DNA from 3 places in the Thiorhodococcus fuscus genome. Region 1 is predicted to be linked to each of the others. Evidence: predicted binding sites of a transcription regulator. Region 1 holds the regulator's gene; each other region holds the start of a gene.
What was found. Region 1 encodes FNR, which switches genes on or off when oxygen is low (the NO sensors DNR and NnrR bind a similar motif). Its sites were predicted from a motif close to TTGATNTANATCAA; they were not measured.
Positions count from the first base shown of each region.

Region 1 (10,637 bases):
TCCTTGGTCGTGAGGAATCTCGACCCCGCCCAGAATGAGCGGACGATCCGGCGCGAAACGATGGGCGTCGAAGCCCTGACCGATAAGCATGTGTCTGCCTCCAGCCGCCAGCTGCCAGCCTCCAGCTCCAACCTCGAGCCGCCATCGGGGACTCGTCCATGGCTCCAGACCGATCCATGCGATCGAGCAATGAACGGTCGAGGAATGAGTACCCCGAGGCTAGCGGCTGGCGGGTGAAAACTGGAAGCTGAAAGCTGGAAGCTCCGTCAAATACGTCCCTGCTGTTGCAGGTAGAAACGGGCCAGAGGAAGATCCTCGGCCCGGGTGATCTTGATGTTGTCCGCATGCCCCTCGATCAGACGCGGTGCCTGGCCGATACGCTCGATGGCCGAGGCGTCGTCCGTCACCAGATCGTTGGCCTCCAGGGCATCGCGCAGAGCATGCCGCAGCAATCCGAGACGAAACATCTGCGGCGTGTAGGCATGCCAGAGACTGGAGCGGTCGACGGTGGACTCGATACGCCCCCCCTCCCCGGCGCGCTTCATGGTATCGCGCACCTGGATGCCAAGCAGGCCACCCACCGGGTCGTCCATCAGTGTATCGATCAGACGATCCAGGTCGGCCACCCGCAGACAGGGCCGAGCGGCATCGTGCACCAAAACCCAATCGGCATCGTCGGCGCGCCCGTCGAGCGCGGCCAGCGCATTGAGTACCGAATGGCAACGCTCCGCCCCGCCGGGTGCGCGCACCACCTTGGGGTGGTCGGCGTAGCAGGTATCGCCCCAATAGGCATCCTCCAGCCCCAGCGCGACCACGACACCGCGAATCCGCTCATCCGCGACGAAGAGATCCAGGGTGTGCTCGATCACGGCGCGACCGGCCAGATCGAGATACTGTTTGGGGACGGTGCTGCCCATGCGGCGTCCGACGCCGGCAGCGGGCAGCACCCCCCAGAGTGCCGGATGCCCCGTCATTTGACGGCCTCCGGCCTAGGCGCCTCGATGACCTGAATGAAGGTCTCTCCGGGTTTGATCATACCGAGCTCGCTACGCGCCCGTTCCTCCACCGCATCCAATCCATCGCCGAGATCCTCGACCTCGGCCTGGAGCTCCTGGTTACGCGCGATCAGGCGCTTGCTCTCGTCCTCTTGGAGGGCGATCTCCTGCTTGAGGGCATGCAATTCGGCGAGGCTGCCCTCGCCGACCCAGAGCCGGTACTGGAGGGCGACCAGAAGGACGACCAAAATGGTGATCAGCCAACGCATATCCAGGCCTATGGCGATCAGAGGGAGGGACCAGCGAGACGACGCGATCCCCCATGACAGGGTATCAAAGCCACTTGAAGGCAGAGCGACCCGCATACTGGGCCTCGTCGGCCAGCTGATCCTCAATGCGCATCAGCTGGTTGTACTTGGCGACGCGGTCGGAGCGCGACAGCGAGCCCGTCTTGATCTGACCGGCGCTGGTGGCGACCACCAGATCGGCGATCGTGGTGTCCTCGGTCTCGCCCGAGCGGTGCGAAACGACGGCGGTATAACCCGCCTTGTGCGCCATGGCGATGGCCTCCAGGGTCTCGGTCAGTGTCCCGATCTGGTTGACCTTGATGAGGATGGAGTTGGCGACGCCCTTGTCGATGCCTTCCTGGAGGATGCGGGTGTTGGTGACGAAGAGGTCGTCCCCGACGATCTGCACCTTGCCGCCCAGACGGTCGGTCATGCGCTTCCAGCCGTGCCAGTCGCCCTCGGCCAGACCGTCCTCGATCGAGAGGATCGGATACTGGGAGACCCAGGCGTCGAGCAGGTCGATCATGCCGTCGGAATCGAGCGTGCGCCCCTCGCCCTTGAGCACGTACTTGCCATCCTCGTAGAACTCGGAGGCGGCCACGTCCAGCCCCAGATAGATATCGGAGCCGACCTTGAATCCGGTCTTCTCGATCGCCTCCAGGATGGCCTCGATCGCCGCCTCGTTGGAGGCGAGATCGGGCGCGAAGCCGCCCTCGTCGCCCACCGAGGTGGCCAAACCACGACCGTGCAGCACGGATTTGAGGGCATGAAAGACCTCGGCACCGTAGCGGACCGCCTCGCGGATGCTTCCGGCGCCCACGGGCAGAATCATGAACTCCTGGAAGTCGACGCTGTTGTCGGCATGCTCGCCGCCGTTGATGATGTTCATCATGGGCACGGGTAGGCGGTAGGGACCGGCGGACAGCGACTGGAACAGCGGCAGCGCCTTCTCCTGGGCCGCCGCATGGGCAGACGCCAGAGAGATACCGAGCAGCGCGTTCGCCCCGAGCCGACCCTTGTTGTCGGTACCGTCGAGCTCGATCATGCGTTGATCGAGCCCCTTCTGGTCGGCGACCTCCATGCCGATGATGGCATCGCGCAGCTCGCCCTGGATATTGGACACCGCCGTCCGAACGCCCTTGCCGCCAAAGCGAGACTTGTCGCCGTCGCGAAGCTCCAGTGCCTCGCGCGAACCGGTGGAGGCGCCGGACGGAACGATGGCGCGCCCGATGGCGCCGTCGGCGGTGATGACGTCGGCCTCGACGGTCGGGTTTCCACGGGAATCCAACACCTCGCGGGCGCGGACATCGACGATTTCAGACATGTTTGATGACTCCTCAATATTTGAGGGAAGGATTCTAACCCGCGCTTGGCAATACGTGGGCTGTTAAAGAGCCGCCAGCCGCCAGCCGCCAGCCGCCAGCCGCCAGCCGCCAGCCGCCAGCCGCCAGCCGCCAGCCGCCAGCAAGAGTGTACTGACGGCTGGCGGCCGCCCAATCACCGCGAAGCCGCGAACCAGGTCGGCAGATCGGCGAATGAATCGATCACGCCTGTGGGGCGGATCGGCTGCCCGAGATCGCTCGGTTGGAACTTTCCGGTTCTGACCAACAGGGCGCGCACACCGGCGCCTTGGGCTCCGCCGATGTCGCCCTTCAAATCGTCACCGATCATGCACGTCTCGTCGGCACCGACCCCGAGCACCGAGAGCGCGGTCTCGAAAAAAGGCGCGGCGGGTTTGCCCAGCACCACGGCGGACCGTCCGGTCGCCTGCTCCAGCGCGGCGACGAAGGGCCCCGTGTCGAGCCGCAGACCGTCCTCGGCCTTCCAGTAGCGAGTCATGCCGAGCGCAACCAAACGGGCATCATTCGAGCGCATCAGACAACGGAATGCCCGATTGAGCCTGGCAAAGCTCCAGTCATCGCCGAGATCCCCGATCACCACCGCGCCGACAGGTGCCTCGCCTTGCGGATCGGCAAACGGCAGTGCGGCGAAATCCGAGACGGTCCCCTCCGCGACGAAGAGCGCAACTGGACCGTCGACATGAGCGGCCAGCCAGTCTGCGGCGGCGACCGGCGGAGTAAGGATCTGGCCGGGCTCCGCCGCGATCCCGAGACCGGCGAGCTTCTCGACCAGCACGGAACGCGGACGCGAGCTGGTATTGGTCACGAAGAGGTACGGAAGCCCTTCGCGCCTCAGCCAATCGAGCGCCTCGGCCGCGCCGGGGATGGCACGCTCACCCTCGTAGAGGACGCCATCCATATCGATCAGGAACGCACGAATGCGGGTTGCCATCGTCTTCGCCTCGCCTCAAGCCCTATATCTACCAAGACTGTAGGGCGAAGCAGGCGGCCTTCAAGCCTAACGGACACGCTCGCGTTCAGACCGCCGTTTCGCTGCCGCCCGAGACCAATCCGCTCCCCTTGGACAGGCACGGCTCGGGCGCGAAGAAGCGATAGACGTCTCCACCCTGACCCTTCGCGCGGTAGAGCGCCCGGTCGGCATGGACGACCAGACGCTCGAAAGAGTCGTCGTCATCCGGATAGAGACTGATCCCGATGCTGCAGCCGATCCGCACCGAGTGCCCGTCCAGATCGATCGGCGCGCAGACCGCCTCCAGAATGCGCTCCGCAACCTGAACGATCGTGGCGCGACCGGTCGCCTCGGCAACCAGAACCAGGAACTCGTCCCCGCCATGCCGACAGACCGAATCGCCACTTCTCAAAGCATGGCGCAACCGCTCGGAGACCAAGCACAGCAGGCGATCTCCAGCGGCATGCCCCAAGGCATCGTTCACCTGCTTGAAGCGATCGAGATCGACGAAAAGTATCGCGACCAGCCCTCCCGAGCGCGAAACCCGCGCGGCGGCCTGGGCGAAGCGGTCCGACTGGGTGCGACGATTGGGAAGTCCAGTGAGCACATCATGAGTCGCCAGGAAATCGCTACGCGCCTCCGCACGCTTGCGCTCCTCGATTTCGCGGGCGAGATCCCGGTTGACCTCGCTCAACTCCTCGTTGGTCGCGGTCAATGAGCCGACCAGATGCTCGTTCTGAACCCTCAGATCGATGTTACGGCTGACGATCGCGCTCACCTGCCAGACCGTCACGATCATGGTGATCTCGAAGGCGACCGATAAGCCAGCCATGAGCAGGGCGTCATTCCCTCCACGCCACACCAAGGTACCGATCAAGGTGACGATCATCGGCACCGTGAACGCCAGGTAGGCCGATCTCAGCGAGCCCAGGGTCGCCACCGCAGCCGCCACGATCCCACCGATAATGAAGGGCGCAAAACCGACCTGAATTGGACTGGCGTAACGCATCAGCAAGACACAGAAGACGCCCCACCAGGTTCCTTGCAAGGCCAGAATGAACATCAGGGCGCGCACCCAGACGCCCGAAGAGGGCCGACGATCGTCCGACCGCCGGTCGTACCGCCGAGTCATCCACCCGCGAACCAGAGCGATCAGCATGAAAACGGCGAACCAGGACACCGATAAGATCGCCGGCGCCAGCGGAAAGACGATCACCAGCGCCAACACGGCCACCAGCAGGTTGCCGGTCAGCGCCGCGCCCGTGTTAGCGAAAAGCAAGGCAATCCGTTCTGCGCGAATACGCGCGCCCAGATCCGACTCATGGGCGCCGACGGATTGCACACCGGACGTCAGCCCCAGGGATTGAGGACCAGTCGAGACGACGGTTCGAGCGGGCGGCGATGGCATTTGAAACGAGTCTCGATGATCAGTGCTCCAAATCGATACGGAGATGAAGAGAGAATCGGGAGCCGATCCGCGCGCACCAAGACATTCCGCAACGCATTCCCGACACTGGCCAACGGTACGGCATTAAGTCTGCCGAGCCTCTCCGCAAAGGCGCATCAGCAACCCCAGATGCTTGCGCGCACGGAACCACCGCCAGATGGTTCGAGACTCAACGACCTCCATCGACGCGCGGCCTCACCGAGCCGCGACATCACAAACCTGCAATCACCCCGAAAGCGGCAGCGGATGGCCGCCTTAGAGGGTCGACTCGACAAACCCGGCGGACTTCACCAAACGGTCGACCTCGATCAGGGTCACGAGCAACTCGCGCATGCGCCCCAGCGGCCAGGCATTGGGACCGTCGCTCAGCGCCCGGTCGGGATCCGGGTGCGTCTCCATGAAGATCCCCGCGACCCCGGCGGCCACGGCGGCACGCGCCAGCACGGGCACGAACTCGCGCTGACCACCCGAGCGATCGCCCTGTCCGCCCGGCAATTGCACCGAATGGGTCGCATCGAAGACGACCGGACAACCGGTCTCGCGCATCACGGCAAGCGCGCGCATGTCTGAGACCAGGTTGTTGTAGCCGAAGGAGGCCCCGCGTTCGCAAACCATGATGTGCGCGTTGCCGGTCGAACGCGCCTTCTCGACCACATTGCGCATGTCCCAAGGCGCCAGAAACTGCCCCTTCTTGATATTGACCGGCTTCCCCTGACTCGCCACGGCGCGGATGAAGTTGGTCTGACGACAGAGAAAGGCCGGCGTCTGGAGCACGTCGACAACGTCCGCGACCTCCGCCAACGGGGTGTCCTCGTGGACGTCGGTCAACACCGGGACACCGATACGCTCCCGGACCGACGCCAGAATGCGCAGCCCCTCATCCAGGCCCGGTCCGCGAAAGCTGCCGACCGAGGAGCGGTTGGCCTTGTCGAAGGAGGATTTGAAAATGAAGGGGATGCCAAGCGCGTCGGTCATCTCCTTCAACGCGCCGGCGGTCTCCTGCGCCAGCGTCTCGCTCTCGATGACGCAGGGGCCGGCGATCAGAAACAGGGGCCTATCGAGCCCGACCTCGAAGCCGGCCAGTTGCATCATGCCTCCGTGCCTCCGGTCTTCTCCTGCTGAACCAATGCCGCGCGGACGAAGCCCTCGAACAGCGGATGTCCGTCACGCGGCGTCGAGGTGAACTCGGGATGGAATTGGCAGGCGATGAACCAGGGGTGGTCCGGGATCTCGATGATCTCGACCAGACGGCTATCCAGCGACCAGCCGGAAAAGCGCATGCCGGCATCCTGCATCTGGTGGAGATAGCGGTTGTTGAACTCGTAACGATGCCGATGGCGCTCGCGCACCTGAGGCTGGTGATAGACGGAACGCGCCAGGCTGCCGGGCTCGAGACGACAGTTCTGTCCGCCAAGCCGCATCGATCCACCGAGATCGGTACTTTCGCTGCGGGTCTCGACCTTTCCGGTCTCATCGCGCCATTCGGTGATCAGCCCGATGATGGGATGCGGGGTCTGGCGATCGAACTCGGTGCTGTGGGCGCCTTCCAGACCGGCGACATGACGCGCGTATTCGATCACCGCGATCTGCATGCCGAGACAGATGCCGAGATAGGGGATGCGCTTCTCGCGGGCATACTGGGCGGTCGCGATCTTGCCCTCGATCCCACGCTCGCCGAATCCGCCGGGAACCAGGATGGCATCGAGCCCCTCCAGACAGCCGCTCCCCTGCTGCTCGATCTCCTCGGAGTCGACATAGAGCACCTCGACCTTGCTCCCGGTGCGCACGCCGGCATGGGCGAGCGCCTCGGACAACGATTTGTAGGCCTCGGTGTTGTTCATGTACTTGCCGACCATCCCGATGCGAACCTTGCGCGTTGGATGGTCGAAGCCCTCCATGACCCGATCCCACTCGGAGAGATCCGCCTCGGGCACGTCGAGATGACATTGACGCACGACCAAGTCGTCGAGCTGCTGGGCGTGCAGCAAGCGCGGGATGCGGTAGATATTGTCGGCGTCCACCGCCGAGATGACGGCGTTCTCCGGAACGTTGGTGAAGAGCGCGATCTTGCGCCGCTCCTCGTCCGGCAGCAGCGTCTCGGAGCGGCACAGGAGGATATCGGGTTGGATACCGATGGAGCGCAGCTCCTTCACCGAGTGCTGGGTCGGCTTGGTCTTGATCTCGCCGGCGGTACGAATGAACGGCACCAAGGTCAGATGCATGAAGAGCGCGTTCTCGCGGCCCTCTTCGACACGCATCTGACGGATCGCCTCCAGGAATGGCAGCGATTCGATGTCGCCGACGGTGCCGCCGATCTCGACCATGGCGACATCCGCGCCCTCGGCCCCGAGACGGATGCTCTGCTTGATCTCGTCGGTAATGTGCGGAATGACCTGCACGGTACGGCCCAGATAGTCGCCGCGCCGCTCCTTGCGGAGCACGCTGTCGTAGATCTGGCCCGTGGTGAAATTGTTGTTGCGCCCCATGCGGGTGCGCAGAAAGCGCTCGTAGTGGCCCAGGTCGAGGTCGGTCTCGGCACCGTCGTCCGTGACATAGACCTCGCCATGCTGAAAGGGACTCATGGTGCCCGGATCCACGTTGATGTAGGGATCGAGCTTGATCATGGTGACCTTGAGGCCACGCGCTTCGAGCAATGCCCCGAGGGAAGCCGATGCAATACCTTTGCCCAGCGATGAAACGACACCGCCGGTGATGAAAATATACTTGGTCATAGGGAAACAAAAGGAGGGTCGAGGGGTGATAGCCCGAATGCCCGGACAAACTACCAAAATCGCCGCCCCGGCTCAATCGAGCGCGCGACCAGCTGGCACCTGGAACAGCCCGTGATCAGGCACCGAGCGACGAAAGGTATCTGGAGCCGAAGAGCCTTCGCACACGGAATGCCGCCCTTGTATTCTGATGTGGATCAGGTTACAAAATGCTAATATTTGATCCAGATCAAACAGCAGAATGAAAACCCTACCGTCGATGTCAGTCTAAGGGGCGGCGCCTTGAATCAGCGAAAAGTGATCTCTCTAGAAACCATCCGTGTCGCCTGTAAAAATTGTACGCTGTCCTCTCTATGCCTGCCCATGGGCCTGGTTGCAGAGGACGTCGAGCGTTTGGACGACATCGTCAAACGAGCCCGTCCCCTGCATCGGGGCGACTTCCTGTTTCGCGAGGGCGATCGCTTCCGCTCTCTGTACGTCGTCAAAACCGGATCGGTCAAGACTTTCGCGCCCAGCCCAGAGGGCGGGGAGCAGGTGCTCGGCTTCCACCTGCCGGGCGAGATCATCGGCATGGACGCCATCGACAAGGATGCCCATGCCTGTTCGGCCAAGGTACTCGAAACCTCCGCGATCTGCGAGATACCCTTCGGCCGTCTCGAAGAACTCACCTCGATCATCCCCAGCCTTCAGCATCAGATGTACCGGTTGCTGAGCAAGGAAATCGGACAGGACACGGACATGCTGCTGCTGCTCGGCAAGAAGAACGCCGAGGAACGCCTGGCCGCCTTTCTGCTGAGCCTGTCGCAACGTCTGCACAAGCGCGGACTGTCGCCGTCCGACTTCTATCTCAGCATGTCGCGGCACGAGATCGGCAACTATCTCGGTCTCGCGGTCGAAACCGTCAGTCGGCTCTTCACGCGCTTTCAAGAAGACGGCCTGATGCGTGTCGACCGCAAGCATATCCAATTGCTCGATCTCACCGCGCTCGAATCCCTGGTCGGCGGATCCGGACAGGGACGCCGCCAGCAACAACAGCAAACCTGAAGGAGCACCTGGACGCAACGTTCAGGGCAAAGACAAAGACTCAAACGTCCTTGAGCCAGAGACAACCGTCGGAACAGCCCGACTGAATGGCCGACAGGCGCCGTGCGTGCGCCTCCAGGGCCGCATCGTCGGCACGCACCACCCGCAGCGACGGGCGCTCCGGATCGATCCGGCCGCGATGCACCACGCGCGAGCCCCCGCCATCCTCTTCGCGCGATTCGCTCCCCAGGTGCAGCGCCACCTGCCCCCCCGTCATCGCGAGATAGACGTCGGCGAGGATCTCGGCGTCGAGCAAGGCCCCGTGCAGTTCGCGGTGCGAATTGTCGACCGAGTAGCGCTTGCAGAGCGCATCCAGGCCGTTGCGCTGCCCGGGATGGAGCCGCCGCGCCATCGCGAGGGTATCCGTCACCTCGCACAGATCGGCGACACAGGGCGCATCCGGGCGCCAGCGCCTGAATTCGTGATCGAGGAAGCCGACGTCGAAGGGGGCGTTGTGTATGATGAGTTCGGCGCCCGCGACGAAGCGCACGAAGGACTCGGCCACCTCCTCGAAGCGCGGCTTGTTGGCGAGGAACTCGTTGGTAATCCCATGCACCTCGATCGCGCCGGCGTCGATCTCGCGGTCGGGCTGAATGTAGTGATGGAAGTTGTTGCGTGTCAGGCGGCGGTCGACCATCTCGACGCAGCCGATTTCGATGATGCGGTGCCCCTCTTTCGGGTCCAGACCGGTGGTTTCGGTATCAAGAACGATCTGACGCACGACTGCCCTCCTGATCGATGACGCCTCGGTTGGCGAGACGGTCGGCGCGCTCGTTTTCGGCATGCCCGGCATGTCCCTTGACCCAGTGCCAGCCGACCTGATGCGCGCCCAGCGCGCGATCCAGACGCTCCCAGAGGTCGCGATTCTTGACCGGCTGGCGCCCGGCGGTCATCCAGCCGTTGCGCTTCCAACGCGGCATCCACTCGCCGACACCGCGCTTGACGTACTGAGAGTCGGTCGTGATCTCGATACAGGTCGGACGCGTCAGCGACTCCAGGGCGGCGATGACGGCCATCAGCTCCATGCGATTGTTGGTGGTCTCGCGCTCGCCGCCGAACAGCTCCTTCTCCACCTCGCCCCAGCGCAACAGCACACCCCAGCCTCCCCGACCGGGATTGCCCTTGCAGGCGCCGTCGGTGAAGGCCTGAACGCAATCAGACATGACCTGTTCCTCGTGTCGTCGGACGGACCGCGCGGCCCGATAGCAAAGCGGAAGCCTTCGCCATACGCGGGCGCAAAGGCGTGACGGTGGCGACGCGCTTGACCGCGCGCATCACATAGATGCCGCCCAGAATCGGCCAAAAGCGTCGCCCCATGAGATCGAAGCCCCCACAACGGGGCCCCTGAAGACTCGCCAACGGCGGGCGGAACATCCTGTATTCGCAGCATTCCAGATCGCAGCCCTGCACCGACAGCCAATCCCGAACCTGTCCGGGACGATGAAAGCGACCGCACCAGGGCATCCGTCCCTTGGAGCGCCAGAGAAGACGACGTGCACCCCAGGGGCTCAAGGCGTTGAATCCCACGATCACGACCCGTCCCTCGGGGATGAGGATTCGCTCGACCTCTCCCAGCACTCCCTGGGGATCGGAGGCGAAATCCAGCGTGTGAGGTAGAAGCACGGCATCGATGCTGTCGGAGGAGAACGGAAGCTGCTGAACCGATCCGATGACCCGAGAGCCCTCCGAATCGAGCACGGACTCGAACGGCATGAGAACGCGGTGGCGGATGCGGCTGGCGGCGAGAACGTCCCGGAAGACCTCTGTCGCGCCGATCTGCACCAGA
Region 1 is NZ_JBHUHX010000040.1:85,599-96,235, reverse strand. Features, by position in the region: gene ispF (2-C-methyl-D-erythritol 2,4-cyclodiphosphate synthase) at 1-90, opposite strand, end outside; gene ispD (2-C-methyl-D-erythritol 4-phosphate cytidylyltransferase) at 267-974, opposite strand; gene ftsB (cell division protein FtsB) at 971-1,264, opposite strand; gene eno (phosphopyruvate hydratase) at 1,329-2,606, opposite strand; gene ACFSJC_RS14535 (TIGR01458 family HAD-type hydrolase) at 2,780-3,574, opposite strand; gene ACFSJC_RS14530 (diguanylate cyclase domain-containing protein) at 3,660-5,000, opposite strand; gene kdsA (3-deoxy-8-phosphooctulonate synthase) at 5,295-6,131, opposite strand; gene ACFSJC_RS14520 (CTP synthase) at 6,128-7,771, opposite strand; gene fnr (fumarate/nitrate reduction transcriptional regulator Fnr) at 8,051-8,812, shown strand; gene dnaQ (DNA polymerase III subunit epsilon) at 8,853-9,572, opposite strand; gene rnhA (ribonuclease HI) at 9,553-10,014, opposite strand; gene ACFSJC_RS14500 (class I SAM-dependent methyltransferase) at 10,007-10,637, opposite strand, start outside.

Region 2 (10,637 bases), on a different contig from region 1:
CAAGATCGAGGTCGTCTTCATCCGCCATCACACCATTGCCCAGGAGGTGGACGAGCAGGAGTTCTTCTATTCGCGCGAGACGGGGGGGACCGTGGTGTCGAGCGCCCTCAATCTGGCTTACGAGGTCGTGCGCGAACGCTACGATCCGAGCGTCTGGAACATCTACGCCGCGCAGGCATCGGACGGCGACAACTGGGATTCGGATTCCGGGGTCTGCCGCGACATCCTGATGCAGCAGATCATGCCGCTGATGCGCTACTACGCCTATGTCGAGATCACGCCGCGCCAGCATCAGAGTCTCTGGTATGCCTATCAGGAGGTGATGGCGGCCCATGCCCACTTCGCCATGCAGCAGATCGACGGCACAGACGATATCTATCCCGTGTTCCGGGAGCTGTTCAAGAGGCAGGAAGCATGACCAAGCGACTCATCACCGATTCCTCCGAGTGGTCGTTCCCGCTGCTTGAGCGTTTCGACCGCGAGATCGCTGAACGGGCCCATAACGTCTATGGCCTGGATACCTACGCCAATCAGGTCGAGGTCATCAGCTCGGAGCAGATGATCGATGCCTATTCCTCGGTCGGGCTGCCCATTTATTACCATCACTGGTCCTTCGGCAAGCAGTTCGTCTCCACCGAGCAGACCTATCGGCGCGGTCAGATGGGGCTCGCCTACGAGATCGTCATCAACTCCGACCCCTGTATCGCCTATCTGATGGAGGAGAACAGCCTGCCGATGCAGGCGCTGGTGATCGCCCACGCCAGTTACGGTCACAACAGCTTCTTCAAGGGCAACTATCTGTTTCGGACCTGGACCAGCGCCGATGCCATCATCGATTATCTGGTGTTCGCACGGAAATATATCGCCCAGTGCGAGGAGCGCCACGGGCATGAGGAGGTCGAGCTGTTGCTCGATTCCTGCCACGCGCTCATGAACCACGGCGTCGATCGCTACAAGCGCCCGGCGCCGCTCAGCATGGCCGAGGAGCAGCGTCGGCAGCGCGAGCGCGAGACCTATCTCCAGTATCAGGTCAACGATCTCTGGCGGACCCTGCCGCTTCAGGAGGGCGCCGCCGAGGAGAGCGGCGAGACGCGCTGGCCCGAGGAGCCGCAGGAGAACTTGCTCTACTTCATCGAGAAGAACGCCCCGCTGCTCGAACCCTGGCAGCGCGAGGTGGTGCGGATCGTGCGCAAGATCGGCCAGTATTTCTATCCGCAACGCCAGACTCAGGTGATGAATGAAGGGTGGGCTACGTTCTGGCACTACACGCTTCTGAACCATCTCTACGATGACGGTCTCGTCAGCGACGGGTTCATGATGGAGTTCCTGCAGTCCCACACCAGCGTGGTATTCCAGCCGCCGTTCGATGCATCCTATTACAGCGGCATCAATCCCTATGCGCTCGGCTTCGCCATGATGCGCGACATCCGTCGTATCTGCGAGAACCCGACCGATGAGGATCGTTACTGGTTTCCGGACATCGCCGGCGGCGACTGGAAGAAGGTGCTGGACTTCGCCATGCGCAATTTCAAGGACGAGAGTTTCATCGCTCAATTCCTTTCGCCGACACTGATGCGCGATTTTCACCTCTTCGCCATCTGCGACGATGATCGCGAGGAGCATCTGAATGTAACGGCGATCCATGAAGAGCAGGGCTACCGAGCACTGCGCCAGGCGTTGGCCGAGCAGTACAACCTCGGTACCCGGGAGCCCAACATCCAGGTCTTCAACGTCGACCGGCGCGGCGACCGTTCCATGACGTTGCGTCATTTCATTCACAACCGGCGCCCGTTGGGCGATTCGGTCGAGGAGATGCTGCGTCATATCCGTCGACTTTGGGGGTTCGCGGTCCGGCTGGAAAGCGTCGACGACCAGGGGCGGGTTCAGTTGATCGGGGAGGCAGTCTGATCGGGCACTGTCCGAGCGCCGATGCCGGTTATGTTTCGAGGGCCATTCTGTTGCGCACACATCTCGGATAATATCCACAGTCTGACGATCGTTGTGACTCCCCTATCAGAGGGCGGCCGATGAAATTGCGTGTCTATCTGCGGTTCGTCTGCCTTTGTCTGGCGCTTGCGCCGGCCTGGGCCTATTCGAATGATCTTCTTACCAACACTCTGGGCGCCCTGAAAGACAGTCGCACGGTCGCGCTCGCGGGTGTGCCTCTCCTCTCCGGTCGTCTTCTGGCCGATTTCTACGCTCAGCGCGGGGGCGCCCTCGTCTGGACCGATCCGGCTCGCGTTCGCGCACTCCTGGCGTTGGTCGAGGCATCCGAGTCCGACGGCTTCTCGCCGAGCGATTTCCACGCCGAGACGCTGAAGGCCATGAGCGCGAAGGGTGCGCTGACCGCATTGGGCGATTCCGAGCGGATCGCTATGGATATCCTGCTCAGCGACGCACTGCTGCGCTACGTCCATCACACCCGCTATGGCAAGGTCGATCCGGTGATCCTTGATCCCAAGTGGAATGACCGGGCTCCTGTCCCCGCCGAGACGCTCATCTCCGAGATGTCCGGTGCCCTGGACGCCGAATCGATGGGTGACTTCCTGACATCCCGCCTCCAAGAGCCATTCTGGTATCGCGATCTCAAACAGTCGCTCGCCAGCTATCTGGCCAAGGCGCATCTGAAGGATCTTCCACCGCTACCTGCCGGAAGACTCCTGGCCCAGGGCGACCGCGATCCCCGGGTCGGCATGGTGCGCGAGCGTTTGCGTCTGCTCGGTGTCGATAGCCTGGCCGAGCCCCTCGATCCCACTCAGTTCGACTCGGACCTACGTCAGGCCGTGATGGATTTTCAGCGTCGTCAGAGGCTGTCGCACGACGGAGTTGTGGGGCCGGCCACGATCGCGGCGCTGAATAGCCCATTTGATGAGAAGAAACTGGATCAGATTCGCATCAACTTGGAACGCATGCGCTGGCTCTATGCGGATCTGCCGGCGGATTATCTCTTCGTCGACGTCGCCGATTATCAGGTGCGGTTGATTCGCGCGGGTGAGATCCGTTGGACGACCCGGGTCGTCGTCGGAACGGCTGACGCCCAGACGCCCATGTTCCGGGACTCCATGGAACACCTCGTCTTCAACCCGACCTGGACGGTGCCTGTTTCCATTCAGAAGGCCATGGGGAGGGTCTCGGCCCGCTATACGCTGGTCGATCGTCGCACCGGACGCAAGATCTCTGGAGGGGATGCGAGCAACTACAAACGCTATCGCGTCGTGCAGCAGCCGGGGCCAAAGAACGCGCTGGGCCGGGTCAAGTTCATGTTCCCCAACCGTCATGCGGTCTATCTCCATGACACGCCGAGCAAGTCGCTATTCGGACGCTCGCGGCGTGCGCTCAGCCATGGCTGCGTGCGAGTCCAGAATCCGGAGCAGCTGGCCGAACTCTTGCTGCAGGGCTCGTCTTGGGATCGTGCCGCGATCGACCGCGTCATCGGGACCAATCGCACCCGTTACGTCAACCTCGACCAGAAACTGCCCGTCCTTCTCTACTACCTCACGGCCTACGCGGATGTGTCGGGCGTGCATTTCCGCCCGGATGTCTACGGGCGCGATCAGGCCTTGCGTGACGCCTTCCTCGGCGGACCCTCGCTCAATGTCCGCATCGCCTTTCCCGAGCCAGACGACGCCACCAACACCAAGGTATCTCCGGTGAATCCTTCCGATGGTGAGGATGAGGTGTCGCCAAATGGTGTTCGGTTGACCCGCTCGGAGGGTTGAGCCAGTAGGGCGGCTTGGTCCGAGCTTGTCCAGGGTATAGATCGCGTGTCGTAAACAGGAATGATCGATATTCCAGTGGACTAGACGCGATATTTATGAACGAATCTTAATCGCCGCGACGGCGAGTTTTGGCTGGTTCAGGTCCAAATTGCCGGTTAGAATGCCGCTCCTAGTCAAATAGCCGAGGGGGCCTGCTGAGGCGCCCAAACACCAAATGACACGCGGAGGAAGCGTTTTGCTCAAACGAGGCATCTGGATTACCCCCTTTTTGCTGTTCTGCTCGCTTCTGCCGTTCGTACCGGCCAACGCGATGGTGACTCAGGGCGTGGCCTCCTACTACGGAGAACGCTTTGACGGACGTCGAACCGCCAGTGGTGAGCGGTTCAACATGAACGCACTGACGGCGGCCCACAAGACCCTCAAATTCGGAACCCGCCTCATGGTCACCAACAAGGCCAATGGGCGCTCCGTCGAGGTGACCGTCAACGATCGTGGTCCCTACGTTCGCGGTCGAACCATCGACCTCTCCAAGGGCGCCGCACGTGAGCTTGGCATGCTGGGCCGTGGCGTCGCTCCGGTCGAACTGAAAATCCTCAATGACGACACCATCACGGCTCCCTCCAGCTCCGGCCTCACGGTCGCGGCCGCACAGCAGATCCTGATCGATCTCTTCTGATCGGATTGCGGATGGGCGGGAGCCGATCCGCCCATCCGCAATCCGATAGCCTCGCCAGACCTGTCTGTGATTGAGCGGCGTCGCGCCGAAAGGGCTTTCTCAATCCCCGCGAATCAGGAAGCTTGCGAACCGCTTTCGATCAATCAATCCAATCCGCTCGTCCATCCCCACCAAAGACCCCTGCAGCGTCCCATCCAGCGCCCGATCCGTATCGCATTCCTGAATGCAGTAGTGCGTCACCCCGGCATCAGCGAGTGCATGCGCGAGCTCGGCGATTTGCTCGGGTGTCCAGTTTGGCATCAGGGTGGTGCGGACCTCCATCGGCACGCGGGCGGTGAGCAGAACGTCCAGGCTCTCCCAGGCACGCTGGCCGGAGTGGGCGACACCTGTGATGGCTGGATAGTCGTGGGGGAGGGCCTTGATGTCGAGGCCGATCCAGTCGATGAGCGGAAGCAGGTCGCGGAGACGATCCGGGTAGACGCCGCCGGTATGGAGTCCGACCTTGAATCCGAGTGCGCGGGTTGCTTGCATGGCTGCGGCGAGAGCGCTCTGGGCGGTGGGCTCGCCACCGCTGAAGACGACGCCGTCGAGCAGACCGATGCGCTGTTCGAGGAACCCCTGGATGTCGGTCCAGTGGATGAGTCCGGGTGCGCTGGCGTCGAGCAGGTCGGTGTTGTGGCAGTAGCGGCAGCGCCATGCGCAGCCTTGGCAGAAGACGACGGCGGCCAGTTCGCCGGGGTAGTCGATGGTGGTGAGTCGGGTGAATCCGCCGATGCGCAAACGGTCGGCGCTGGGGATGGGCGCGGCTGTCGACTCTGCTTCGAGGTTGGGTGCGGGCGTCTGCGTTGGGGGGCGGACGGGGTGGCTCATGTGATTTGGTGCTGCCTGCCTCGTGGAGGCTGGTTGTGGATGAGCGCAGGGTCTGTCTCTGTTCGGGAGTCAGGCCGCCCTTTCGGTTCGGCCCTCACCCCAACCCCTCTCGCCTCTGGAGTGCGTCGTACTAGCACGGTGGAGAGGGGTTTCGTGCTCCTTAGGCGGCCAGCGGCTCGCGGCACTGCTCCGAGCCCTTGGGCTGTTCGTTGAAGTAGCAGCGTTCGGCGTGCTCGGCGCGCTTGCCGTTGTTGAAGGCGGAGACCGGGCGGTGATAGCCCATGACGCGGGTCCAGACCTCGCAGGGGGTACGCTCTTCGTTGCTGAGTTGGGTGCGTGCGTCGTTCATGTCGGTGATTTCCTTGTGGGTGCGTTCTGTTTGGCGACTCGATGGTCGGTCAGGCTTGTGCTTCGTTGGCCGTGGTCGTGGTGTCGGCCTGCTTGCGCGCGATCAGCTCCTTGTCGCAGATCGGGCAGAAATGGTGCTCGCCGGCGATGTAGCCGTGTTTGGGGCAGATGGAGAACACCGGCGTGATGGTGATGTAGGGCTGGCGGAAGTTCTCCAGCGCACGGCGCACCAGGCGACGGCAGGCATCCGTGGATGAGATCTGCTCGCTCATGTAGAGATGCAGCACGGTGCCGCCGGTGTACTTGGTCTGCAGGGCCTCCTGCATCGACAGCGCCTCGAAGGGGTCGTCGGTGTAGCCGACCGGTAGCTGCGAGCTGTTGGTGTAGTAGGGGGTCTCCCGGGTGCCGGCCTGGATGATGTCCGGATAGCGCTTCTGGTCCTCGCGGGCGAAGCGGTAGGTCGTTCCCTCGGCCGGGGTGGCCTCCAGGTTGTACATGTTGCCGGTCGCTTCCTGGAATTCGAGCATGCGTTCGCGGACGTGGTCGAGCAACCGGCAGGCCAGCGCATGACCGTTCGGGGTGGTGATGTCGTCTGCGTCGCCGCTGAAGTTGCGGATCATCTCGTTGACACCGTTGATGCCGATGGTCGAGAAGTGATTGCGCAGTGTGCCCAGATAGCGCTTGGTATAGGGGAAGAGCCCCGCGTCCATGTGGCGCTTGATGACCTTGCGCTTCATCTCCAGGCTGTTGCGGGCGATGTCGAGCAGTTCGTCGAGCCGCGCCATCAGCCCGGCCTCGTCGCCCTTGTGGGTATAGCCGAGACGCGCGCAGTTGATGGTGACCACGCCGAGCGATCCGGTCTGCTCGGCCGAGCCGAAGAGCCCGTTGCCGCGCTTGAGCAGCTCGCGCAGATCGAGCTGCAGCCGGCAGCACATGGAGCGCACCATGTTGGGCGTGAGCTCGGAGTTGATGAAGTTCTGGAAGTAGGGCAGGCCGTACTTCGCGGTCATCTCGAACAGCAGCTCGGCGTTCTCGCTCTCCCAGGGGAAGTCCGGGGTGATGTTGTAGGTCGGGATCGGGAAGGTGAAGATCCGGCCCTTGGCGTCGCCCTCGGTCATGACCTCGATATAGGCACGATTGATCATGTCCATCTCGGCCTGGAGATCGCCGTAGGTGAAGGGCTGTTCCTGGCCGCCGATCACGGGCACCTGCTCCTTGAGGTCGTCCGGGCAGACCCAGTCGAAGGTCAGGTTGGTGAAGGGCGTCTGGGTGCCCCAACGCGATGGCACGTTGAGGTTATAAATCAGCTCCTGGATGTACTGCTTGACCTGCTTGTAGGGCAGTTCATCGACGCGCACGAAGGGCGCCATGTAGGTATCGAAGCTGGAGAAGGCCTGGGCGCCGGCCCATTCGTTCTGCAAGGTGCCGAGGAAATTGACGATCTGGCCGATCGCCGAGGACATGTGCTTGGGTGCGCTGGCCTCGACCTTTCCGGGCACGCCGTTCAGCCCCTCGTTGAGCAGGTTGCGCAGCGACCAGCCGGCGCAATAGCCGGAAAGCATGTCCAGATCGTGTATGTGGAGATCGCCTTCGCGATGGGCCTGACCGATCTCGGGCGGGTAGACATGGCTCAACCAATAGTTGGCGATCATCTTGCCCGAGGTGTTGAGGATGAGCCCGCCGAGCGAGTAGCCCTGGTTGGCGTTGGCGGCGACGCGCCAGTCCGAGCGGTCCAGATATTCGCTGATGGAGGCGGTGACATCGACCATGACGCGGGTGTCGGCGCGCAGCTTCTTGCGCTGCTCGCGATAGACGATGTAGGCGCGCGCGGTTTCGAAATGATTGGCCGAGATCAGGGTCTGCTCGACGACGTCCTGGATGTCCTCGATCTCGGGAAGGCGTCCGTCGCCGAAACGATGCGCCAGTACCTTGACGATCTGAGCGGTCAGCAGACCGGTCTCCATCTGTCCAAATTCTCCCGTTGCCTGTCCGGCGCGCAGGATCGCGGATTCGATCTTGGAGGCGTCGAAACGGACCTCGGAGCCGTCGCGCTTACTGACGCGTGTCGGCAATGTGGGAAAGTTTGGTTGACCGGTGCCCATGGAGACTCTCTAAAAAAGGACGCTATATCTAGTTGGCGCGAAGTTTAGCGTCAACTAGATGGTGTGTCGACCAGGTATTGCATTCATTGATCGAGATCAACCCGGAGGCATCCGCATCTTGCGCTCGGGCGGGCCTGGTCTTCGGTGACTGCTCTGCCGGTGGGGCGGAGCGGTCACCGACATTCGGCTGGCGGATAGGGCTTCGAGTCCGTCAACGTCTTGCGGATCCGTTATTTGCGACTAGCCTTGAGAGTGCTTCTTTCCGATGGCCGCCCGCTATGGCGCGCCGCCTTCCACGCCGATCCCATCATCATTGAACGACGCACCTTAGGGGCATCATCATGAAAAAACCTAGTTTAAAGATAGGGTTTGGCTCCGTTGCAGCTATTGGCGCGACGGGGCTTGTGGTTTTGAGCGGCACCGCGCCCCAACTGGGTCATGCGGATGCGATGCTGTTTCCAGTGATGACGCGCAGCCCGACGGTGGCGACCATCGTGTCGGTCGTCAACAAGGATCCCCAGGGGGTGGTGAATCTCAACTATTTCACCAAGTCGGCGGACCTGGCTTCGCCCTGTATCGACGAGGGTATCAAGCAGGTGTCCGCATCCGGCCGTGCCAACGATATGTTGACGTTCGATGCGTCCGGCGTGTTCCTGTCCAGCGAGGGTGGCGGCCCTCTGTTCAATGATCCGCAGACGTTGGCTCCCTATGGAGGCGTTCAGTTCAGCACCACCAACACGGGTCTGGCGCGCGGATTTCTGATCGTCGACGACGGCGACGATACGAGCGAGGGAGGAACTGGGGCGGACCTCTACGGCGAGGCGATCATGCTCGAACTCTCCGGAGGGGCGGCCTTCGGTTACCAAGCCCTCAATCCAGGGCAGGATGCGGCTTATACGCCAGGTGCGATGCTGGGTAATTGGGGCGGGCTGACGGCATTCCTCGGGGAGATTTTGGATTTCGGTCTGGGGATGGGCAGCGCAGGTGTCACCTTGATGCCTCCGAGCGAATGGACGACACGCTTTTTCGTCACGCCGGTTGCGGATGGTGCGGGTACGGCGACCAGCCAGCGCGACTGCGAAACCTGCAGCGTCAGCATTTATCTTTCTCCTGACCAGGCGGGCACACTCGCCGGAGTTTTCGACAGGGATACGGTGATGCGCTCCGAACCCTTCGCTCCGGCGGCCCTGCCGACCTCCGCCAAGAACGTCGTCTGCACCGGGGCGGTCGACATGACGGATATCCTTCCTCAATCGGTCGTCAATCAGATCTCGTCTCAGGGCGGATGGGGCTATGTGCAGATTCGCCCGGGAACGTCCGGGCACGTGGAGGACTCGGCCACCGTCATGAAGTTGGAGTTCAATCTCGTGAATGGCTCGGCGACGTCCACCATCTCGCCGGATGGATTCACGAGCTTCACCGGAACGGTGAACAATGGCGTTTGGTTACGCAACAACGGTACGCAAGGCATGAGCAGCTTCTAAGGTGAGCATGCGGTCTCTGATGTGGGCGGCGGGAGTTCTGATCTCGCCGCTTCTTTTCGCCGCCCCGTCCGAGTGGCGCGTCAATCCCGACAGCTTCAATCCTAGGTTGACGCCAAGGCTGGCGGTAACCCATTCGGGCAAGCCCTTCGTCGCCTATGGCGATCATCAGGGCAGGCTCCTGGTGCGCCAGCCGGATTCGAGCGTCCAGACATTGACCTCGCCGCGCGCGAAGGCGGCCGGCTTCGTGCTGGAGTCATTCGGCGAGCGGCTTTATGCGGCATGGTTGGAAGGCCAGGCCGGCTCGGCTCCCACCGTCAAGCTGCGCAGCCTTGAGGCCGGTAGCGCTTGGTCCGAGCCCGTTGCCCTCGACTCGGCGTCGCGGCCCTTGCCGCGTATCCGGGTCTCGGGCGATTCGGCCGGCCAGGTCGCCGTCGTTTGGTTGGGCGATGCGCCCGATGGTCCGCGCTCTGGTACGGAGGAGTCCAGTGCGCAAGCAACCCCCAACTACCATCTCTACGGTCGGCGCTCCGCTGATGGCGGGCGGACCTGGGGTGAGGTGAGCCGTCTGACGGCCGGCTACGACATCGGTTTCTGGCCGGCACTGACGATGGCCGCCGGGCGCGCCCATCTCTTTGCCGATGCGCGACTGGATGGAGAGACTCGGCTCGTCCATGTGGAGGCCGACGGTGCATTGGGCTGGACCGAGCCCGAGCCTGTCAAAACGATCGGCAGCGTTTTGCTGATCGAGGCGGCCGAGGCGCGGGGACAGCCAGTGGTCGTTTGGTTCGGTGCCTATGGCAACGAATATCGTCTCGAATCCGCCGTGCGCGAGGACGGGCATTGGAAGACCTACGCCTTTCCTGGCAGTGATGCCTACGACATCGGCTCGCTGAGCCTGGTCGCGCGCGACGCGCATGTCTATCTGGCGTTCAGCGCCCGCAGCGCCCAGCAGACGCGCCAGCCGCGCAAGAACCACGTCTATTTCACCCGCTCATCGGACGGTGGCGTGAGCTGGGAGCCGATTCGACCCTTCCGCCATTATCCCTTCGATGTCACTCAGGACACCTTTCCGCAAATGGCGCTGGGGCAGGATGGTCAGGTCGTCGTGGCCTGGAACGATTACCGCAATCTACGCGGGGATCTCTACTACAATCGCTCGGCCGACGCGGGTTCGACCTGGCTGGAGCAGGACGTTCCAGCGGACGCTCCGGGCCGATTCGAGGATGTGCTCTTTCCCTTCGTCGACAACCTGCGTGCCTCGGGCCATCATTTCTGGTTGATTGGCTCGCGCTACCGCACCGACGATCTGGCCATACCAGACCTCTATCTCTATGCCCTGCCTGCCGAGTCGACCTTTAGTGCGTCGTCCGGCCAGAACCCCGCAGCGGAAAAGGCTCGCCTCGAAGCGCGTGTTGCCGATTTCTGGGGCGCCTTGGTC
Region 2 is NZ_JBHUHX010000052.1:122,219-132,855, reverse strand. Features, by position in the region: gene ACFSJC_RS17515 (YeaH/YhbH family protein) at 1-418, shown strand, start outside; gene ACFSJC_RS17510 (SpoVR family protein) at 415-1,908, shown strand; gene ACFSJC_RS17505 (L,D-transpeptidase family protein) at 2,028-3,719, shown strand; gene ACFSJC_RS17500 (septal ring lytic transglycosylase RlpA family protein) at 3,955-4,395, shown strand; gene ACFSJC_RS17495 (anaerobic ribonucleoside-triphosphate reductase activating protein) at 4,495-5,265, opposite strand; gene nrdD (anaerobic ribonucleoside-triphosphate reductase) at 5,426-5,614, opposite strand; gene ACFSJC_RS17485 (ribonucleoside triphosphate reductase) at 5,664-7,715, opposite strand; gene ACFSJC_RS17480 (hypothetical protein) at 8,165-9,199, shown strand; gene ACFSJC_RS17475 (exo-alpha-sialidase) at 9,207-10,637, shown strand, end outside.
Region 2: the regulator FNR is predicted to act here: its motif matches at 7,802-7,815, upstream of ACFSJC_RS17485 (ribonucleoside triphosphate reductase).

Region 3 (10,637 bases), on a different contig from region 1:
AAGCTGAAGTTGCGTCCCACGAAGGGGCGTTCTGCCTGCCAGTTGCTGGCCGCGATCGTCAGCCCCTCGGCGTCCATCAGGTAGGTGTCGGTGGCGTCGCTGATCCGGTTGATGGTTTCGAGGTAGCGGTTGAGCGCCTGGATGCTCTCCTGTCCGCCGGGCGCGCGCAGGAATTCGATCAGACGGGGGTTGGTGGCGAGCAGTTCCGGAAGTGGCTCGTATTTGGCGAGCAACCCCTGGAGATGGGCCATGTAGAGATTGAGGTCGGTGCGTCCCTGAGCGGCCAGGCGTCCGATGCCGTCGCGGTAGGACCAGAGGCCGAGCGCCCAGAGCCCGGCGCACAATCCGAGGAGCAGCGCCGCCCATAAGAGGCGGCGCTTGAGTCGGCTGGACCTTGGCTCGATGCCGATTGCTCCTCCGGGGGCGTTTAACGCGTGCTTGGCAGCGTCAGCCCGGTCTGGTGACCGGCGTCGCCAGTCCAGTAGCCGTCGCACAGACCGGAGGGTGCCCAGTCGTGCAGCTTGGTCATGCCCTCGGCGGTGTCCAGTTGGCCGCTCAATGTGTCGGCGAAGACGCGGACCACGTCGGCGGTATGGGCGGACTGGGGACTGATGCGCAGCAGGTCGACGCCCAGTTCGCTCACCTCGTCCAGTGCGGGCAGTAGATTGTGCGTATTGGCCGACTGGGTCTGGATGCCGTTGAGGGTCAGGAATTGCAGGCCGTCCTGGGTCGAAATCGTCAGTCCGTCCGGATAGTCGCCGCAGCAGAACTGGCAGTCGTCCTTGCCCAGGTCGCGGTTGTAGGCGGTGAAGCAGCGCGCCGAGTAGGCGAGCGGGAGACGGCCGAAGGCGAACAGCTCGCACTCGACGCCGGCCGGGCGCAGGCGCAGCAGATCGGTGGCGGTCTCGCGGCCGAGTTCGACCGGCAGCACCCAACGCTTGAGTCCGCGCTCGGCGAGGAAGGCCAGGGTGCGGTGGTTGTAGAGGTTGATCGAGTGTCCGGCGATGAAGGGGCGTCCTTCCAGGAAGTCGAGCGCGCCCAGGTCATTGGCCTCGATCGAGAAGCGCTCGTCGGCGCAGATGCGCTTGAGCGTCTTGAGTTCGCCGTCGGATTCGATCAGGGCCAGTGTGGAGATAACCGCCTCCTTGCCGGCGGCGACGACGCGCTCGGCCAGCTCCCAGTAGTCTTCGGGACGCAATTGGCGGCGCTTGGAGCAGATGGTCTCGCCCAGATAGATGACGTCGACTGGCGACTCGATCATCTCGGCGTAGAAGTCCATGACCTGCTCGCGCGACCAGAGATAGAGGATGGGGCCGAGCGAGAGGCGGGGGCGATGTGTGCTGTTGCTCAAGGATGTCATAGGTTCGGTCGGGTGTTCATCGAGGCGTGCTGTTGCAGCGCTGGAAACTGGGATCTGGAAGCTGGCCGCTTCTTCAGTGCCAGGTCCGCTCGTAGGGGCCAATGGTGGTTTGGGCGCCTTCCGAGACCTGGGCCAGGATCTGGTGCCAGCTCTCCTTGGGACGGAATGCCTGCGGGTTGCGCTGGCAGCTGTCGATGGCCTCGCGCCAGACCTGGGTGATCTGGGAGACGTAGCGGGTGCTGCGCTGGCGTCCCTCGATTTTGATGGCGCTCACACCGGCGGCCATGATGTCGGGCAGGATGTCCAGTGTGTTGAGGCTGGTCGGCTCCTCGATGGCGTGTCGCAGCTCGCCGTCGACCTGATAGCGGCCCTTGCAGAGGGTCGGATAGCCGGCTGCCTCGGAGTGCGAGCGACGCTCAATCAGGATGCCGCCGAGCCGCGTCTCCTGGCCCTCGGGGGTATCGCGCCACTCGACATGCGCGGCCGGCGAGCAGGCGCCGTAGGTATTGGGTGACTGACCGCTGGCATAGGAGGACAACAGACAACGACCTTCCACCATGACGCAGAGGCTGCCGAAGCCGAAGATCTCGACCGGGACCGTCGTTTCTTTGATGAGATTGGCGACCTGGGTCAGCGAGAGCACGCGCGGGACCACCACGCGCTTGATGTTGAAATGACGTTGCATGAAGCCGATCGCGGCCGGATTGGTCGCCGATCCCTGGACCGAGAGGTGCAGGTTGATGTTCGGGTGACGCTGCGTCGCGTAATCGAGTATGCCCATGTCGGCCAGGATGATGGCGTCGACGCCCAGTCCGGCGGCACGGTCGACGGCGGCCGTCCAGCGCTCCCAGCCGTTCGGTTGTGCATAGGTGTTGATGGCGACGAAGACCTTGACGCCTCGGTCATGGGCGTACTGGATGCCCTGCTGGATCTGTTTGTCGTTGAAGTTCAACCCAGCGAAGTGGCGGGCGTTGGTGTCGTCACGGAAGCCGAGATAAACGGCATTGGCGCCGTTGTCGACGGCAGCCTTGAGCATCGGCAGGTTGCCGGCGGGACAGACGAGTTCCATGGTGGATGGTCTCCAGCGGGTCAGGCAGTGCTGAGAAGTTTCTGTTGTGAGAGCGGATCGATCCCATCGCCCTGGCGCGTACCGCGACGGTATAGCTCCGCCTCGATCCCGTTCAGGGCCGCCCATTTGCCGCTGCACCAGTCGGGCGCGAGCAAGATGTCCTTGGACGCGGTTCCGGTGAGGCGGTGGAAGATCACGGAGGGCGGCGTGCGCTCGATCAGATCGGCGCAGATGTCGATGTATTCGGCGAGGGTCAGCGGTTGATAGTCGCCCCGCCGCCATTCGATGGCCAAACGTGTGTGGCGGACCACGTGCAGCGGATGGAGCTTGAGCCCTTCCACTCCGAGTTCCAGCACCCGATCGAGGGTGCGCAAGGCCGCCTCGCGACCCTCTCCGGGCAATCCGATGATGAAGTGGGTGCAGACCGGGATTCCGCGCCGGTGCGCCGCCATGACCGCCGTGCGATAGTCGGCGAACCCATGGCCTCGGTTGACCCTGGCGAGCGTGGCGTCGTCGGCGGACTGCAGGCCCAGTTCGAGCCAGACCTCCTTGCCCTTGGCGCGATAGCTGGCCAGCAGGTCCAGAACCGCCTCGGGGACGCAGTCCGGCCGGGTGCCGACCGAGAGTCCGATTACGTCCGTGTGGCTCAAGGCGTCGTCGTAACGCGATCTCAGCACCTCCACCTCGTCGTAGGTGTTGGTGTAGGTCTGGAAATAGGCCATGAAACGACGGGCACCCGTGCGCTTGGCGAGCACGCCGCGTCCCGCTTCGAGCTGCGGGTCGATCTGCGGCGATCGCTTGGCGTTGGGGCCGAAGGAGACGTTGTTGCAGAAGCTGCAACCGCCATGGCCTTTGGTTCCATCGCGGTTCGGACAGGTGAAGCCGGCATTGAGCGCGAGCTTGTGCACCCGCTGGCCGTAGCGTTTCAGCAGGTACTGTCCAAACGTATTGACGCGATCACTTAAGATGCGGTGTTGAGCGGGAGGGGAGGGCATCCGGGCAAAATTAACTGGGCTGGCTGATGAAAAGTTTGATCTGAATCAATAAAATATCAATCTAAGGTTTCGGGACATCTGTGTCCAGGGGTGAGTGGTTCACTGATCGTTCGGTGTCGGAGGGTTTCTGGAACCATTCCCCGCAGCTGCCAGATGTCGTTGCCGCCCCGGCGGCCGCATTCGATACTCGGCGTTTTCGAGAGGCTTCGCTCATGGCGAAAACCTCGCCGCGAACGACGGATCAACACCAGGAGCAATGTCGTCGCCTCGCAAGACGATACCTGCTCGAAAGACAGGGAAACGCGGGGAGCGACTTTGCAGTACCATTTTGTGCAGTGCAAAAACACGCCCTACAGCAGAATCAATAATGTCAGACACCCAGCAGCGTATCCGCGAGATCCCTTACAACTACACCTCCTTCTCCGATCGAGAGATCGTCATCCGGTTCCTCGGCGAATCGATGTGGAGCCTGATCGAGGAGCTGCGCGGTACGCGTCGGACGGGTCGCTCGGCGCGCATGCTGTTCGAGGTGCTGGGCGATATGTGGGTCGTTACCCGTAATCCCTACCTGCAAGACGACCTGCTCGAGAATCTTGACCGGCGTCGGCTGTTGCTGCAGGCGCTCGAGCATCGGCTCGATCAGTTCGAGCAGCGGCTCAACGACAACCAGCGTGCGGCGCGGCTGTTGGAGGCCGCACGCGCGGCGGTACAGCGCTTCGGAGACTGGTTCGAGGCCGAGCATGCCCAGCGCGAGCGTCTGAGCAAGGCGCTGTCCGGGATCACCCGTAAGGACAACCTGGACTTCGGCGGTCTGGCGCGCGTCTCGCACGCCACGGATGCCACCGACTGGCGTGTCGAGCTGCCCTTCGTCGTCATCTCTCCCGATACCGAGGACGAGGTCGCGCATATCGTGCGGGCCTGTATCGACTGTGGTCTGACGCTGATTCCGCGTGGCGGCGGCACCGGCTACACGGGATCGGCGGTGCCGTTGCATCCCATGACAGCGGTCATCAACACCGAGAAGCTGGAAACCCTTTCGGGCGTCGAGCGGATCGCGCTGCCGGGCGTCGAGGGGTTGGTGCCGACGGCCCATTGCGGCGCCGGCGTGGTCACCCGGCGCGTCTCGGATCTGGCCGACGCCAACGGCTTGGCCTTTGCCGTGGATCCGACCTCGCAGGACGCCTCCTGCATCGGCGGCAACATCGCCATGAACGCGGGCGGCAAGAAGGCGGTGCTCTGGGGCACGGCGCTCGACAACCTGGCCTCCTGGCGCATGGTGACGCCGGATGCGGACTGGCTGGAGGTCGAGCGGCTCGATCACAACCTCGGCAGGATCCACGATCAGGAGCAGGTGCGCTTTCGGGTGACGCGTTACGCCCCCGACGGCAAGACGCCGCGCGGCGAGCCCGAGGTCCTGGCGATGCCGGGTCAGTCCTTCCGCAAGGTCGGTCTCGGCAAGGACGTGACCGACAAATTTCTGTCCGGCCTGCCCGGCGTCCAGAAGGAGGGCTGCGACGGCATCATCACCTCGGCGCGTTTCGTCCTGCATCGCATGCCGGATCATGTCCGCACCGTGTGCCTGGAGTTCTTCGGGACCGATCTGGATCTGGCCGTGCCGGCCATCGTCGAGATCAAGGATTACATCGAATCCCAGTCGGGCGTGCAGATGGCCGGTCTGGAGCATCTGGACGAGCGCTATGTGCGCGCCGTGGACTACTCGACCAAGGCGGCCCGTCACGAACTGCCGAAAATGGTTCTGATCGCCGATCTGGTGAGCGACGACGAGGCTGCGCTGGTCAAGGTTGCCGAACAGGTCGTGCGCTTGGCCCAGGCACGCGACGGCGAGGGCTTCATCGCCGTGAGCCCGGAGGCGCGCAAACGTTTCTGGCTCGATCGCGCCCGCACGGCCGCGATCTCGCGTCACACCAACGCCTTCAAGATCAACGAGGACGTGGTCATCCCGCTCGATCGGCTGTCCGACTACAGTCGGGGCATCGAGCGTATCAACATCGAGCTGTCGATCCGCAACAAGGACGCCATCATGGCGGCCGTGCTCGACTACCTGGCCTCGGATATGCCGGAAGCGCGCTGCGAGGGCGATTACGAGGAATCGGACGAGGGTCGTGCCATTCTCAACGCCAAGCGCGATGCGGCCCGCGATTCCATCGTCGGGGTGCGTACGCGCTGGCAGGCGATCCTGGAGCGTCTCGACCAGCCAGCCGCCGAGAACCTGGAGCTGCTGGAAGATGCCGAACGGGCGCTGATCCGCGAGGGCGACAGCTTGGCTTCGATGATGCTGCGTCGCGACCTGCGTCAGGCGCTCAAGGGCGAGATCGCCGACCGCCTCGACGAGATCTTCTCGGGTCAGGAGTTCGCCCGCGTGCGCGAGCGGCTGCGTGAGATCCACAAGCGCGTCAAGGACTCGCGTCTGTTCGTTGCCCTGCACATGCACGCCGGCGACGGCAACGTGCATACCAACATCCCGGTGCACTCCTCGGACTACGCCATGCTGCACGAGGCCGATCAGGTCGTCGCGCGCATCATGAAGCTGGCGACCGGACTGGGTGGCGTCATCTCGGGCGAGCACGGTATCGGCATTACAAAGCTGCAGTTCCTGGAACAGGAGAAGCTGGACGCCTTCGTTGCCTACAAGCAGAAGGTCGATCCCAAGGCGCTTTTCAATCGCGGCAAGCTGATGCCCGGCTCCGGGTTGGACGGGGCCTACACCCCCTCGCTGCGCTTGGTGCAGCAGGAGGCCATCATCCTGGAGGAGACCGAACTCGGCGCCCTCAACGATGACATCAAACACTGTTTGCGCTGCGGCAAGTGCAAGCCGAAGTGCATGACGCATGTCCCGCGAGCGAACCTGCTCTATTCGCCGCGCAACAAGATTCTCGGCACCGGGCTCATGATCGAGGCATTCCTCTACGAGGAGCAGACTCGGCGTGGCCTGTCGCTCAGACACGTCGCCGCGATGAACGACGTCGCGGACCATTGCACCGTGTGTCATAAGTGTCTGACCCCATGCCCGGTCGACATCGATTTCGGCGATGTGACCATCCGGTTGCGCCGTATCCTGGTTGCGCGTGGTCAGAAACGCTTCAGTCCGGGCGCCTGGGCGGCCATGCAGTTTCTCAACGTCACGGACCCGACCGCCGTGCGCTGGTTGCGCACGGGGCTGGCCAAATGGGGCTTCGCTGCGCTCAATGTCGCCCATCGTGGCGCCAAGCTCTTGCGTCTGACCCGCAAACGTACCCAGCGTCCCGGCAGCACCACGGGACGTCCGACAATGACCAATTTGGCAGTGGAAATGGTCAGTCGGTCGATCCGTGTCGATCTGCCGCGCCGGACCTTCCGTCAGGTGCTGAATCTGGAGGATAAGACCCAAGTCGCCATCCTGCGCGATCCCCAGGTCGCCGACGATGGCGAGGCGGTCTTCTACTTCCCCGGTTGCGGATCCGAGCGGCTCTATTCGGACATCGGTTTGGCGACCCTCGCCATGCTGTGGAACCAGGGCGCCCAGACTGTACTCCCGCCCGGTTACCTCTGCTGCGGCTATCCGCAGAACTCGGCCGGACAGGAGGCGCGCGGTCGGCAGATCACCATGGAGAATCGGGTGCTCTTCCATCGTGTCGCCAACACCCTGAACTATCTGGATATCCGGACCGTGCTGGTATCCTGCGGCACCTGCATGGATCAGCTGCTCAAGTACGAATTCGAGCGCATATTCCCCGGCTGCCGGCTCCTGGACATCCATGAATGGCTGATGGAGCAGGGGGTCAGTCTCGATGGTGTGTCCGGGGTCCAGTATCTCTACCATGATCCCTGTCATACCCCGATGAAGACCTATGCGCCGACCAAGGTGGCGACCAGCCTGATCGGTCAGCGGGTCGATCTCTCCGACCGCTGCTGCGGAGAGGCGGGTACTCTGGGTGCTTCGCGTCCGGACATCGCCAATCAGGTGCGTTTCCGTAAGCAGGAGGAACTGACTAGCGGCATTCGCGCCCTGACCGGACGGGATCAGGTGGTCGCTGGTGAGGTCAAGCTCCTGACCGCCTGTCCCGCCTGTCAGCAGGGTCTGAGCAAGTATCAGGACGATACCGGGCTCAAGACCGACTACATCGTCGTCGAATTGGCCAACCGCATGCTCGGCGAGGGCTGGCGCCAGCGTTTCCTCGATGAAGCTGCATCGAATGGGATCGAACGCGTCCTGTTGTAGACGCCATCGTCCAGGCTGTCGTTGCGCTCCATCTGGATCGTCGAGGCACCGTCCTCGATCCGGGTGGAGTGCGCGTGGAGTTTTGGAGGGGGCGAGTCGGCTCCCTTTGGGGCGATCTGCGGACGTCCTGCGGGATAGACGGGCGTTACCGGAGCGGTGTCGAGACGAGTGAGCGAGAGCAGGCGCCTCGCCCGGCATGATGTGCTACCGGTACGAAGCGTTGGGGGCTGTGATGGCGCGTCGATAGATAACGCACTTTGCGTCGTGCCATAAAAGGCCCGAAAAGGAGTGGGATCAGATCTTGTCGTGCTCCTTTTCGATTTCCCAATTGCATTGTTCGATTAGATTTTCCAGCGGCTTGGCGAAATGGAATTCCTCTTCGGGCTCGAAGGGCGCCCCTTTGTTCCAACACCTTGCCGCATCATCTGCGGTAATGGGAAATCCCTGCCGGCAAAGTTCCCAGATCGCTTGTAACTGTTTGACGCTCATGATGGCCCCCTTGGGTCGATCGACTTCGAGGCGAGCGGTTCGATCGGTGATGGGTGAATCCGCTCGATACTCGATGGGAGGAATCGGGTCTTTGTTGCTCTAGAGCAACGGTCAATAATTAGAGACACTTTTCCCGATCCCCAGTAAATACTAGCCGATTCTTTGCTGCTCGTGATGACGAGCAAGAAATAAATGGCCATTTTTGTCACACAGCCCGTAATTCCTAGCTTGGGACTGAGGATAGTGGCGTGTGGTGAACTTTCCAGTATGAGTGCAAGGTGTCTGCGCGAATATGTGAGCGAGGTCTCGGCTTTGCGAACGGGCGTCAGCCGATCCGGGTCACGGTGTCCGGGAGTTGGTTGCAGACCGTCGCGGCGAATGCCTCCAGCGCCTGGCGGCGTGGGAAGCTGCGCCGATAGACGAGCGAGATACGGCGGAAGGCATCTTGGAGATGTAGCTGGCGGGCGACGATTCCCGTGTCGGTCATCCAGCCGCCGCGTATCGCCAGGGCCGGTACCAGGGTGCAGCCGAAGCCGGCGCCGACCAGCTGCAGCAGGGTCTCCAGGCTCGATGCGCGCAGGTCCGCCATTTCGCCGTGGACTGGGCGCACGGCTAGGCGGCATACCTCCATGACCTGGTGTGCCAGGCAGTGGCCGTCGGCGAGCAGGAGGAGTTCCAGCTTCTCCAGATCCTGGGCCGTGATCTCGTCTTTGTCGTTGAGGGGGTGCTCCGCGGGGTAGGCGAGCCAGAAGGGTTCGTCGAACAGGGGAATGCTGTCGAAGTCGGACTCGTCCACCGGGGTGGCGAGGAGGGCGGCGTCGATTTCATGGCGCGCGAGCCGGCCCAGCAGACTGTCGGTGATCTCCTCCGACAAAATCAGCTTGAGCTTCGGAAAGGTGCGTTTCAATGGCACCAGAACTAGCGGCATCAGATAGGGACTAATCGTCGGGATGGCGCCGATGCGCAGGGGGCCGGACATGGGGTCTTGGTGCGCACGCGCGACCTGCTCGATGGTTTCGGCCTGTTCCAGCGCGAGTCGGGCGTGCGACAGGATAATCTCGCCGACCGGCGTGATCTCGACCGACCGATTGGTGCGTTCGAAGATGACGATATCCAGCTCGTCCTCAAGCTTTTTGATCTGTCCGCTCAGGGTCGGCTGACTGACGAAACAGCGCTCGGCTGCACGCCCGAAGTGGCGCGTTTCGGCAACGGCGAGGATATATTTGAGGTCACGTAGATTCACGCACGCATGATAACGGAAATCGGCGTCTGTGCGCTCCATCCGTGTCGGCATCCTCGTATTCTGAAACATGCCGGCGACTTGATACCCTTGATGCGGCGTCCCAATTTCCCATGTAATTAGACAGGAATTATTTGGAGATACGACTGTGAGACAGGACAAGCTGACCGCGAAATTTCAGATGGCGCTCGGCGACGCCCAGAGTTTGGCGCTCGGGCGCGATCATCAGTTCATCGAGCCCGTGCACCTCATGATCGCCCTGCTCGACCAAGAGGGCGGGACCATTCGGCATCTGCTGAGCCGGGCCGACGTCAACACAAACCAGCTGCGCTCGACGCTTGGCGAGGCGCTCGATCATCTGCCGATGGTCGAAGGGGTCGGAGGCGATGTTCATCTGAGCAACGACCTGAGCCGACTGCTCAACCTGACCGACAAGCTCGCTCAGCAACGCAATGATCAATACGTCTCATCCGAGCTTTTCGTGCTCGCGGCCCTGGAAGACAAGGGGGTGCTCGGCAACGCGCTACGCGAAGCGGGTGCCAGCAAGTCGGCTGTCGAGCAGGCGGTTCAGTCGGTGCGCGGTGGCCAGAAGGTCGACGACCCCAATGCCGAGGAGCAGCGCCAGTCACTGGAAAAATACACCATCGATCTGACCGAGCGTGCCGAGCAGGGTAAGCTGGACCCGGTGATCGGGCGCGACGACGAGATTCGGCGCACCGTGCAGGTGCTGCAGCGGCGCACCAAGAACAACCCGGTGCTGATCGGCGAGCCGGGCGTCGGCAAGACCGCCATCGTCGAGGGGCTGGCGCAGCGCATCGTCAACGGCGAGGTGCCCGAGGGGCTCAAGACCAAGCGGTTGCTCTCGCTCGACATGGCCGCGCTCATCGCTGGGGCCAAGTTTCGCGGCGAATTCGAGGAGCGCCTCAAGGCGGTGCTGAACGACGTCGCCCGTCAGGAGGGCAACGTCATCCTCTTCATCGACGAGCTGCACACCATGGTCGGGGCCGGCAAGGCCGATGGCGCCATGGATGCTGGCAACATGCTCAAGCCGGCCCTGGCGCGCGGCGAGCTGCACTGCGTCGGCGCCACCACGCTCGACGAGTACCGCAAATACGTCGAGAAGGACGCCGCCCTGGAGCGCCGCTTCCAGAAGGTGCTGGTCGACGAGCCCAACGTCGAGGACACCATCGCCATCCTGCGCGGACTCAAGGAACGCTACGAGGTCCATCACGCGGTCGAGATCACCGACCCGGCGATCGTCGCCG
Region 3 is NZ_JBHUHX010000051.1:68,782-79,418, reverse strand. Features, by position in the region: gene ACFSJC_RS16610 (sensor histidine kinase) at 1-344, opposite strand, end outside; gene ubiV (ubiquinone anaerobic biosynthesis protein UbiV) at 428-1,360, opposite strand; gene ubiU (ubiquinone anaerobic biosynthesis protein UbiU) at 1,434-2,429, opposite strand; gene mnmL (tRNA modification radical SAM protein MnmL/YtqA) at 2,450-3,424, opposite strand; gene ACFSJC_RS16590 (DUF3683 domain-containing protein) at 3,792-7,643, shown strand; gene ACFSJC_RS16585 (hypothetical protein) at 7,938-8,132, opposite strand; gene ACFSJC_RS16580 (LysR substrate-binding domain-containing protein) at 8,458-9,375, opposite strand; gene clpB (ATP-dependent chaperone ClpB) at 9,521-10,637, shown strand, end outside.
Region 3: the regulator FNR is predicted to act here: its motif matches at 3,460-3,473, upstream of mnmL (tRNA modification radical SAM protein MnmL/YtqA).